2 linked regions of the Alicyclobacillus sp. SO9 genome follow. The protein of the gene in region 1 interacts with the protein of each later gene in a pairwise test. Links are inferred from orthologs where the notes say so. Each region holds a gene or a part of one and is shown on either strand. Other genes may lie near its edges.

Region 1 (8,154 bases):
CGGACAAAGAAAGAGCAAGGTTTTCCTATGGTATTCTGAATGTGAGGTAGTTTATGAGGAGGTTGAGGCAACTCTTGGCCAACAAGCCGCCAGTACTTTGTATTGTAGGTCCGACTGGAATTGGGAAGAGTGATTTTGGTGTGTCCGTGGCAAAAGCTGTGGGCGGTGAAGTAGTGTCTGCTGATTCAATGCAAATATACAAGAAAATGGATATTGGTACGGGTAAATTGCGTGAGGATGAAATGCAGGGCGTGCCACACTATCTGATTGATATTGCAGAACCGGATGCCACTTTTTCCGTAGCCCAGTGGACGAAACGGGCAGACGAGGCCATCTCCTCAATTTTGCGAAGGCAGCGTTTGCCCATTGTGGTCGGCGGGACAGGTTTGTATATTCGTTCTATAACTGAAAATTTGGATTTTGGAAAGACCCGCGGGTCGGCTCAAATTCGTCAAAAATGGGAGCACTACGCCCTGAAACATGGGCAACTGCAATTGCATAAGATTTTAGAGGAGCGTGACAAGGAGGCAGCACAGCGGCTGCATCCCAACGATGTGCGAAGAGTGATCCGTGCGCTTGAGGTACTCGAAACGGGCGGGAAGCCGTTCTCAGATGGCTATGACTGGTCCATTCAAGGGGGGCGGTACGATACAGTCCAGTTTGGACTTCGAATGAACAGGCAAGACTTGTATGCGCGTGTGGAGCATAGAATTGACAAAATGTTGGAGACTGGTTTGTTCGATGAAGTGGAGTCCTTGCTGAGACAAGATTACAACTGGGACTTGATTTCTATGCAAGCAATCGGGTACAAAGAATTAGCGTCATACTTTCGCGGACTGTGCACACGGGAGGAAGCAGTTGCACTTCTAAAGCGTAATACCCGGCGTTTTGTCAAACGTCAGATGTCCTGGTTCGGGCGCGATGGTAGAATTAAATGGCTTGATGTAGATCCGGTGAAAGGTATAGCAAACGATAGCTTTTCGCAGGTATACAACGAGGCTGTCAAACTTAAGGCAGGAATTCAAAAGGCCGAGACCGAATAGAGTCAACGTAGGAGTCTCGCAGTGAGTGGAGGATGCATTCATGAGCAAACAACCCATTAATATTCAAGACACTTTTTTAAATCAAGTACGAAAAGACAAAGTCCCTGTTATTGTGTATCTGGTAAACGGTTTTCAGATTCGCGGAACTGTCAAAGCATTTGACAACTTCACGGTGGTGCTTGAGAGTGATGGCAAACAGCAAATGATTTATAAGCATGCCATCTCAACATTCAATCCCATGAGGAACGTAAATCTGACATTTGAGTCAGGATCCGAGGAGTAAATAGAAGGACAAAATCACAGGCAATTTCGACGCAAATTTAATCGAAATCAGGCGTTGACAATAGCGATTTAAATGTGATAAGTTATGACTTGTCGCTGATGCGGCGCCAGCGTAGCTCAGATGGTAGAGCAACTGACTTGTAATCAGTAGGTCGCAGGTTCGACTCCTGTCGCTGGCTCCATACGGAGGGATACCAAAGTGGCCAAATGGGGCGGACTGTAAATCCGTTGCGGAAGCTTCGAAGGTTCGAATCCTTCTCCCTCCACCAGTTCCTTCGGGAGCCTTCATCAGCGACAGGTCAAGTTCCTGAAATCGCTAAGGGGCGTAGTTCAGTTGGTAGAACGGCGGTCTCCAAAACCGCATGTCGTGGGTTCGAATCCTGCCGCCCCTGCCATGGTGAGTATGGCGAAGTGGTTAACGCACCGGATTGTGGTTCCGGCACTCGTGGGTTCGATTCCCACTACTCACCCCATATTTCAATGGGGGGTAGCCAAGTGGTAAGGCAACGGACTTTGACTCCGTCATGCGAAGGTTCGAACCCTTCCCTCCCAGCCAGTTTTACAGGCGCCTTGGCGAGAGTCAGTAATTGTATGGTAAGTGCCCGTAGCTCAGCTGGATAGAGCGCTTGACTACGAATCAAGAGGTCGGGAGTTCGAATCTCTCCGGGCACGCCATCGGAGCATAGCGCAGCTTGGTAGCGCGCCTGCCTTGGGAGCAGGAGGTCGTGGGTTCGAATCCCGCTGCTCCGACCAGATATCGTCTCAGTCAGTTGTTTATGGCAGGACGTAGCATATGTTTTTCACGACTACTAGACAAGTCCTGAGACGAGGCCTTGGGGGTATAGCTCAGTGGGAGAGCACCTGCCTTGCACGCAGGGGGCCGTCGGTTCGAATCCGACTACCTCCACCAAGTATTCCTCGATAGCTCAGCGGTAGAGCATCCGGCTGTTAACCGGAGGGTCGTAGGTTCGAATCCTACTCGGGGAGCCACGCTCCCATAGCTCAGCCGGCAGAGCGCATCCATGGTAAGGATGAGGTCATCGGTTCGAATCCGATTGGGAGCTCCATGGGTTATCAGAGGGAATTGCACCCGGCCCCATGGTCAAGCGGTTAAGACACCGCCCTTTCACGGCGGTAACGGGGGTTCGAGTCCCCCTGGGGTCACCACTAGCATCTACTAGTATTAGAAAAAGCAGTGCTTGCTGAAATCTAGGCATGTGCAAATTTGAGCCAGATATATGGGCGGTTAGCTCAGTTGGGAGAGCACCTGCCTTACAAGCAGGGGGTCAGCGGTTCGAGCCCGTTACCGCCCACCATATATGGAGTGATGGCCGAGTCGGTCGAAGGCGCTCGCCTGCTAAGCGAGTATACGGCTAAACCGTATCGAGGGTTCGAATCCCTCTCACTCCGCCATAGGATTGGGGAGCAGGCGTATGCCTGCTCTTTTTATGTATACAGACTTGGTACAGGCTGAATGGACATCGATTGATTATAGATGGAGTTGACTGACGGAGTTGACTGACGGGTCGTCCGAATGTTCGTCTTTCACGTAGAGAATATGCGAGAATGTTTTGGTCTATTGCCGGGTACAGTAAGGGGGCAGATCGAGAAAGGAGGAACCCGGCAACGTGGCAGAACCTGATAACGAGAACGAGCCGCTTCCACCGATTTCCGCCAGCCTTGAAGAGAATATCGAGTATTTGAACGGCGAACTTGGAATTGGTCAGGGCCCCGGGCATAGTTGGGACATCATGGCTAAATCCTTTTCCTTTTCAAATTTCAAAATGATGTCTTACGTGCTAAACGGATATTTTCTAACCATGAATATGGTTCTGATTTTAGACGACCTGGAAAAACGTATACGGATGTTTGTCGATCAGCACGAAAATGATTCCTACACACTGCAAGACCTCATGAACTATTTGAACACAAATGTAGCTTTCGTTCAGGTCCAACCAGTCACTAAAATGCAGGACGTGGTTAGGTTTATTCTATCTGGTCCAATGGTGACCTTTGTTGACGGATTTGACGCAGCGCTGTTGATTGACACTCGTATTTATCCTATGAGGAGCATACAGCAGCCTGAGATTGAACGGGTGATTCGAGGCCCAAGAGACGGTTTTGTTGAAACCATGCTGATGAACACTGCACTGATTCGTCGGCGTCTACGTGATCCCAGTTTGCGTGCAGAACTGATGCAGGTGGGTCAGCGCTCTAAGACAGATGTTACATTGATGTATTTGAATGACGTAGCCAATCCGGACATGGTAGACTCTGTCAGACGGCGTTTGAAAGGCATAAAAACGGATACGGTTGCGATGGCAGAGCAAGCCGTGACTGAACTGATTGGAAAAGTAAAATGGAATCCGTACCCTGTGGTACGCTACACCGAGCGGCCTGATGTGGCAGCAACCGCTCTGGTCGAGGGACATGTGGTAATCGTTGTCGATACCAGCCCAGAAGTAATTATCGCACCCATCACGTTTTTCCAGTTGCTGCAGCATCCGGAGGAGTATCACTTGTATCCAATGGTAGGAACGTATATGCGTTGGGTGCTGTTGGCCTCCGCGTTTTTGACAGTTGTTTTACCAGGCTTCTTTTTGGTTCTAAATTTTCATCCTGATTTGGTTCCGAAGGAATTGGCCTTCTTCAAGGCAAGCACGCACGACCCGTTACCGCTCTGGGTAGAGTTGATTGCGGCTGAAGTGGTATTGGACATTTTGCGGCTAGCGGTGATGAACACGCCGGTTACTTTGGCCTCTATGGTCAGTATTATGGCTGCCATCATATTCAGTCAATTCGTTAGCGAAATTCACCTGTTGCAGCCTGAAGTCTTAGTCTACATGGCGCTTGTTCTCATTGCACAGTTTTCACTTGCATCCTACAATTTAGCAACTGCCAATCAGATGTCCCGCATATTCGTATTGCTCATTACGGAAATCGGCTACGGAATTGGTATTAAGAGCTACGGATTTCCAATTGCGCTGCTCGTATGGTTCATTTTTCTAGTGACCCGGGACTCCTTTGGAACGCCATATTTATGGCCCCTTATGCCGTTTAAATGGAAAAACGGTATGGACAATGTCATATTGCGTAAACCTATATCACTGATTCAAGGACGTCCGGGCATTCTTCGACCAAAGATGCAAAAACGGCGTGGTTAAGTCTCGCATGGAGCGATGATATTGCCTTTTCTGTGCCGGACGGAATTGGGCTGGAACGGATTGATTGGAACGAACTTTGAAACGCATCCATTTGCGTTAATATGGTCCATTCGGCGGGGCTGTTCTTGTCACCAATGTTGCTGCGGCGCATTGGGGCGGGCACAGCCCCGTTTCATGCCTGAGATGTGGCAGAGATGTGGCAGAGATGTGGCAGAGATGTGGCAGAGATGTGGCAGAGATGTGGCAGAGATGTGGCTCGGCTCATATAGAGATCCGAGAAGTGCTTATTTGAGCTCTGAACCGGTATCTTGCTGTAATAAGCTCGCCAGAAACGCTTATTTCTGTGTATCAGGCCCTATTTCGGCTCCATAAGGCAAATAAGCTCCTGCCGCGAGCTTATTTGGAGCGGCTTCGCCACATGATCGCAAATAAGCCCCCCACGGATCGCTATGATGTCACTGCAAGTGGGCCAGGTAGAGCGTCGAGGGAGTTCAGCCCCCCACGGATCGCTATGATGCCACCGCGATTGGGCAGGGTAGAGCGTCGCGGGAGTTCAGCCCCCACGGATCGCTATGATGTCGCTGCAAGTGGGCAGGGTAGAGCGTCGAGGGAGTTCAGTCCCCCACGGATCGCTATGGTGTCGCTGCAAGTGGGCAGGGTAGAGCGTCGCGGGAGTTCACCCCCCCACGGATCGCTATGATGCCACCGCGATTGGGCAGGGTAGAGCGTCGCGGGAGTTCAGCCTCTGCGGATCGCTATGATGTCACTGCAAGTGGGCAGGGTAGAGCGTCGCGGGAGTTCAGCCTCCGCGGATCGCTATGATGCCACCGCGATTGGGCAGGGTAGAACGTCGCGGGAGTTCAGCCCCCGCGGATCGCTATGATGTCGCTGTAAGTGTAGGACTGTCCCAATCCCCAAATGCACGCATCATGGTCGTGACTGTCGGAGCTCTTTGTTCAAATTGCCTTTTCCTGACGGTGCATTTTGCGATCGCAGACACACAATCTTTTGCTGTGGGTGCTGCAATTAGAGTTTCACCTCATTCCGTGATGGGTGGAGTTTATACGAGCGAACACGAACCGATCCGCTAGCTGGCTCCAGCCAGTTCTTTTCAATCAGGTTATGTAGCAACCGGTGCGCGTAGGCTGATCCAATTCCTAAATCCTCGCAAATTTCTTTTGGTGAAACTGGTTTGATGTGGCGTGAAGCTAGGCGAACAATCTCGCGCTCAAGAGTGGTCAATCGACTCAGGGATGTCGTGTTACTCAACCAGCGGCCGAAGAACTGCTGCACAGTCTGTTGACACAGTCGGGGCTGTTCTTTGATTTGGTTGTAAGTAAACCGAATTACGTACCATCCGTCAATTACGAGGTAATTTTGGCGCAAGCAATGATCGTCAAATTTCCAAGCGGAGATATTCCTGAAATGAGGCCCGAACCCGTCTATTTCAATCGCAACTCGAAAATACGGCAAAATGTACGCGAAATCAATGTACCTAAAACCGTCCTTATAGTCGTAAATCTCGTACTCTGGATGGAGGTTCTCAAATTGTCGAAATACAGGCCACCAAACTTCCTTAAGAAATAAGTGTTCGGCGTGTCCGTGCCCATCATCTAACCTTCGAAGTCGTTCCCCTTTTCTCACTTTACGATGCGATTCTATAAACATGCGGTACGCTTCATCAAAGCCCATGGGACACCATACCCCTCCTTTGCGGTACTTGTTAGTTCCGGCTAAATGGTAGTGCAGAAAGTCCGATCCGTCGATGACGGAAGGTAGAGAAATATGAGCATCGGAATAAATCACACAAATTGGATATTCGGTGAAAGGCCGCAGACGGTGGTCTGACGGTGGTCTGACGGTGGTCTGACGGTGGTCTGACGGAAGGTAAACGGTGTGGTGAAAGGGAGCAGACGGTGCGGTGTGAGCCGGAACGGTTGTTCATATGAGAAGAGTTTTTGCGAAAAATGGGCTATCACCCATACACTTTGGAGCGCATAGGCTACTGTACGTGTTTTGCAAAGTATCGCTGCAGTGTGTTCGAAGTTGCAACATACCGAAACAAGTCGGGGTGATAAATTATGCAAAAACGGCCGGGGACGCCTGTGCCTCCTGAGCAATCCCACGAGATTATCAGTAAATACCGGGATGGACACATAGCCTTGGCAGAAGCGCTGCAAATGTTGTCTGGAAAAGAAGTGGCGGCAGAACCCAATCCGTCACATCAATTGAGTAAATCGAGGCTCTATTCTATTCTCCAAGAGTTGGAGGACCTCGTCGGACTTGAAGAGGTAAAAAAAACTGTTCGTGAGATATTTGCACTGGTTTATGTCAAGCAGGAGCGGGAACGCCATCATTTAAAATCGAGTCCCGTTGTCCTGCACATGGTCTTTAAAGGGAATCCCGGCACAGGGAAGACCACCGTTGCTCGTTTGCTGGGAAGGATGTTTCGCGAGTGCGGCTTACTTACAAAAGGCCATTTAGTCGAGGTGGAGCGGGCCGATCTCGTTGGAGAATACATCGGCCACACTGCCCAGAAGACCAAGGAAGCCGTCAACAGGGCCCTTGGCGGAGTCTTGTTCATAGACGAAGCCTACTCCTTGGCGCGCGGCGGCGACAAGGATTTTGGCCGAGAGTCTATCGACACACTGGTCAAGAGCATGGAAGACCACAGGGACGAATTCATCGCAATTATCGCAGGCTATGAACGGGAAATGGAAGGTTTCTTAAAGGCGAATCCAGGTCTTCCAAGTCGATTTCCAATCCACCTGACCTTCCCAAACTATTCAGTAGCCACACTGCTTAAAATTGCAAAACAGATGGCCTTGCGACACCAATACAACATGCAGTATGATGCCGAGCAAAAACTGCGTAAGCATTTGCAGGACCTGCATCAAACAAGTCAGCTTAAAAACTTCAGCAATGCGCGCTGGGTCAGGAACACCATCGAAAGAGCGATTCGAAAGCACGCGGTTCGCATCTTTGACGTTGAGCAGCCTAGCCGAACTGACCTGATGACTTTGACGGCAGCAGACTTTGTCTGGGAGGGGGATGTGTTGTGAGACGCAGCCTCGTAATTGGACGGACGAATGTGGGGAAGACGTTGTTTTGTATTCGGTTTGCCAAGTATCTTGGAGTACGTCAGCTTCAATGGTTTGTGGAAAGTGCAGATGGAAGAACGGAGCAGATGCGAATGTCCATGGATGAAGCGGAGCAGGTGTTGTCGGACAGGAGTCCTCACAAAACACGATGTCTGCAGTCCATCAGGGTGGAAGTTCCTCGAGGCAAAGTGAACCGGGAACTGCTTCTGACAGATACCACGGGATTATCAGACGGTGTCCATCCCGATAAAACCGTACGTGAAGCCATGGCACAGACGTTGGAGACGATGCTGTCAGCAGGTATTGTTCTCCATTTGGTAGATGCATCCGAAATTGGTGAACATCTTGACGAACGAAAACCAAGAATTTCTTCAGAACTACCTCACTCAGCTTGGGGAGCATTGGATGCACAAATTGCTGCATATGGCCAGCAAACACCTAATTACTTTATCTTGGCGAATAAGATTGATTTGCCGAAAGCGTCACAGGGTTATCGCGCGCTGGTTCACAAGTTCTCAAAGCAACGCGTTATTCCTGTGTCTGCAATGCAAGGAACCGGTTTCC
Region 2 (2,809 bases), 2.5 Mb from region 1 along the record:
GATTTCGACGCGCAGATTCTCTTTCGTTGAACCCGTTTCGAAAGTCTCTCCGCAAGCGCATGTGACCGTCGTAATATGATAATCCGGGTGGATTGCGGTTTTCATTCGTTTCACCTCGTTCTGGCAAACTTAAGACACTGCGAAACATTATAACACGTAACCGCGACTTTTGCCATCCAAAAAACAAAAATAAAATTAGAATGACACCAGCCGCTCAATTGCCCTAGAAACTGTCCTGCCAAGAAAGCGGCCCCTACCGGGAGCGAACCTCACCGAGGCACCAAACCTCACCGAGTGACCGCCTTATGGCAGCCTCATCCACCTGGCAGTACAGACCGCGTGTCATTAAACAGACACATACAATTCCCCATGCTATATGGATATATTCCGTCCAATGTTGGGATAAAGTCCTCAATCTCTTACTCTAATGGTGAACCATCAGAGAGGGGAGGTGCTGCATTTGAAAGTCAGGTGGATGCCTTTAGCGGGAACTCTGGCAGTCGTTCTCACATTTGCACTAATTCTGGTTGTATCGCCACATCGCTTGGAACAACCTGATTGGCTGGCTGCGTTTGCATTGTTTCAGTAATTCGGCTGTGAAAATGTATCCTTAATACGTTGGGCTTGTACAGCACGACAAGCAGTTCGCCGTTGCGCTTGCGACGGTGCCGCGCTGCAGTGTGTAATCAAGAGAGCAGCCGTGGGCAAAATATCAATCAGCGGCCAGTGATACCGTTTTACAGAGCTGTACGTGGATTCTTGTTGAACATCATACCTGATATGATATTTTGACCTCTGTGAAAAGCGAAGGAGTTGCACAATAATCCAAGCGCTCTATGCCTTTTTTTCTCTGGCGACGGGCGCTTCTTTCTTCTCTCGCTCCTTGTGATTCGCTTCCTTGTGACTTGTGTCCTTGTGATTTGTATCCTTGCGCAATTCCAGACTTTCCAGGAACTCCTGGTTCGTCTTATAATGCCTGAACTTGCGAATGAACATCTCGGTGAAATCCGGGTTTTCTCCCATCGATTTCCGAATGGCCCATACGCGTTCCATTTCTGACTTCTCCTGCAGCAGTTCTTCCCTGCGCGTTCCTGAACGGCGGATGTCCAGTGCCGGGAAAATACGCTTTTCTGCCAAGCGTCGCTCCAGGTGAAGCTCCATGTTGCCTGTTCCCTTGAATTCTTCGTAAATGACATCGTCCATACGCGATCCCGTTTCAATCAAAGCAGTAGCCAAAATCGTAAGACTGCCGCCCTCTTCGACATTTCGCGCGGCGCCAAAAAAGCGTTTGGGCCGGTGGAATGCAGCGGGATCGATACCACCTGACAGGGTTCGTCCACTCGGAGGAACCACCAGATTGTATGCACGTGCCAATCGCGTAATGCTGTCTAGCAAAATCACCACATCTCGCTTGTGTTCTACGAGCCTGAGTGCGCGTTCCAGTACCAACTCGGCAACTTTGATGTGATTCTCCGGAACTTCATCGAATGTCGACGCCACCACTTCGGCCTGTACAGACCGCTGCATATCCGTCACTTCTTCTGGGCGTTCGTCGACCAACAACACAAACATATGGGTGTCAGGATGATTTGCGGCTATGCTGTTCGCAATCTCCTTTAACAGCAGCGTCTTACCCGCTTTTGGCGGAGCCACTATTAACCCGCGTTGACCAAATCCAATGGGAGAAAAAAGGTCAATGATGCGTGATGCGATGTGATCCGGTGCTGTTTCGAGAATCATCCGTTGTTGAGGAAACAACGGTGTAAGAGCGGGGAAGTGAAGTCGTTCCGCAGCTTCCTGTGGACTAACTCCGTTGACGGCTTCGACATGCAACAGTCCGAAGTACCGCTCATTTTCCTTCGGCGGTCTTACCTTTCCGGAGACCAAGTCACCGGTTCGTAAGTCGAACCTTCGAATCTGCGAGGCAGCCACGTAGATATCTTCACCGCTGGGAAGGTAACCAATGGGTCTTAAGAACCCATATCCATCCTGCATAATATCCAGTACGCCTTCTGCAAACATCAGTCCGTCTTTTTCCGCTTGTGCCTTAAGAATTGCGAAGATGAGTTCTCGCTTTTTCATCGTGCCGTAGTATGGTATCTGGAACTCTTTTGCTAGTTTATAGAGTTCCGTCAACTTGAGTGGTTCTAATTCCCTTAAGTCCAATAGGCGTCCCCCACAATCTGCTATGACGCTCGCGGTTCTTCCGCCTAGTTATGTTCGCCCGGTGGGCGTAATAAAAACTGCGAGCCGTCTGCATTATATCATGTTTACCCAGCCAATTCGATTCTATGCCCAAAAAATCTAGCTTGTGCACGATTTTTTTGTACAATTCGAAACAAATTGGCTGAGCCCCATAGAAATTCTACTTGTTTTATCCCTTAATAATGGATTTTCTGTTCAAATCATGAAGTGCTTCGACAAAACGGACGGTTCCTGTCTTCGCACGCATGACAAGCGAGTGCGTTCGCGCCTTGGATTTGCCCATAAAGCGCACACCGCGCAGGAGTTCGCCTTCTGTGACACCCGTAGCGGCAAAGATTGCGTCGTCGCCTTTAACGAGATCGTCCAAACTCAGAACCTTGGTTACATCCGTAATGCCCATGTCCCTGCAGCGCGCAAGCTGGGCTTCGTCTTCGGGGAGCAAACGGCCCTGCAAATCTCCCCCTAGGCACTTGAGGGCTGCTGCAGCAAGTACACCTTCTGGTGCGCCGCCAGACCCAAACATAATATCTACGCCTGTATCCTCAAAGGCTGTATTGACGGCGGCTGCCACGTCCCCGTCAGTAATCAGTTTAATTCTCGCACC

What was found. The genes of interacting proteins can lie anywhere in the genome.
Region 2: the proteins of hfq (region 1) and rho interact in binary tests that used the Escherichia coli proteins (3 or more experiments, as listed by UniProt). The link is inferred for Alicyclobacillus sp. SO9 from one-to-one orthologs.

What each region holds. Positions count from the first base shown.
Region 1 is NZ_CP066339.1:2,510,042-2,518,195, forward strand. Bases 1-2,704 are described here. They hold hfq (RNA chaperone Hfq), read left to right. Parts: upstream 1-1,083; coding sequence 1,084-1,326; downstream 1,327-2,704. Other genes in these bases: GI364_RS11475 (class I SAM-dependent methyltransferase), read left to right, coding at 1-50; miaA (tRNA (adenosine(37)-N6)-dimethylallyltransferase MiaA), read left to right, coding at 75-1,043. Outside these bases: GI364_RS11555 (spore germination protein), read left to right, coding at 2,954-4,489; GI364_RS11560 (DNA-binding response regulator), read right to left, coding at 5,516-6,181; GI364_RS11565 (AAA family ATPase), read left to right, coding at 6,571-7,551; GI364_RS11570 (GTPase domain-containing protein), read left to right, coding at 7,548-8,154. UniProt on the Escherichia coli protein: RNA chaperone that binds small regulatory RNA (sRNAs) and mRNAs to facilitate mRNA translational regulation in response to envelope stress, environmental stress and changes in metabolite concentrations.
Region 2 is NZ_CP066339.1:5,027,616-5,030,424, forward strand. It holds rho (transcription termination factor Rho), read right to left. Parts: upstream 2,167-2,809; coding sequence 835-2,166; downstream 1-834. Other genes in the region: rpmE (50S ribosomal protein L31), read right to left, coding at 1-105; GI364_RS25215 (hypothetical protein), read left to right, coding at 461-589; glpX (class II fructose-bisphosphatase), read right to left, coding at 2,375-2,809. UniProt on the Escherichia coli protein: Facilitates transcription termination by a mechanism that involves Rho binding to the nascent RNA, activation of Rho's RNA-dependent ATPase activity, and release of the mRNA from the DNA template.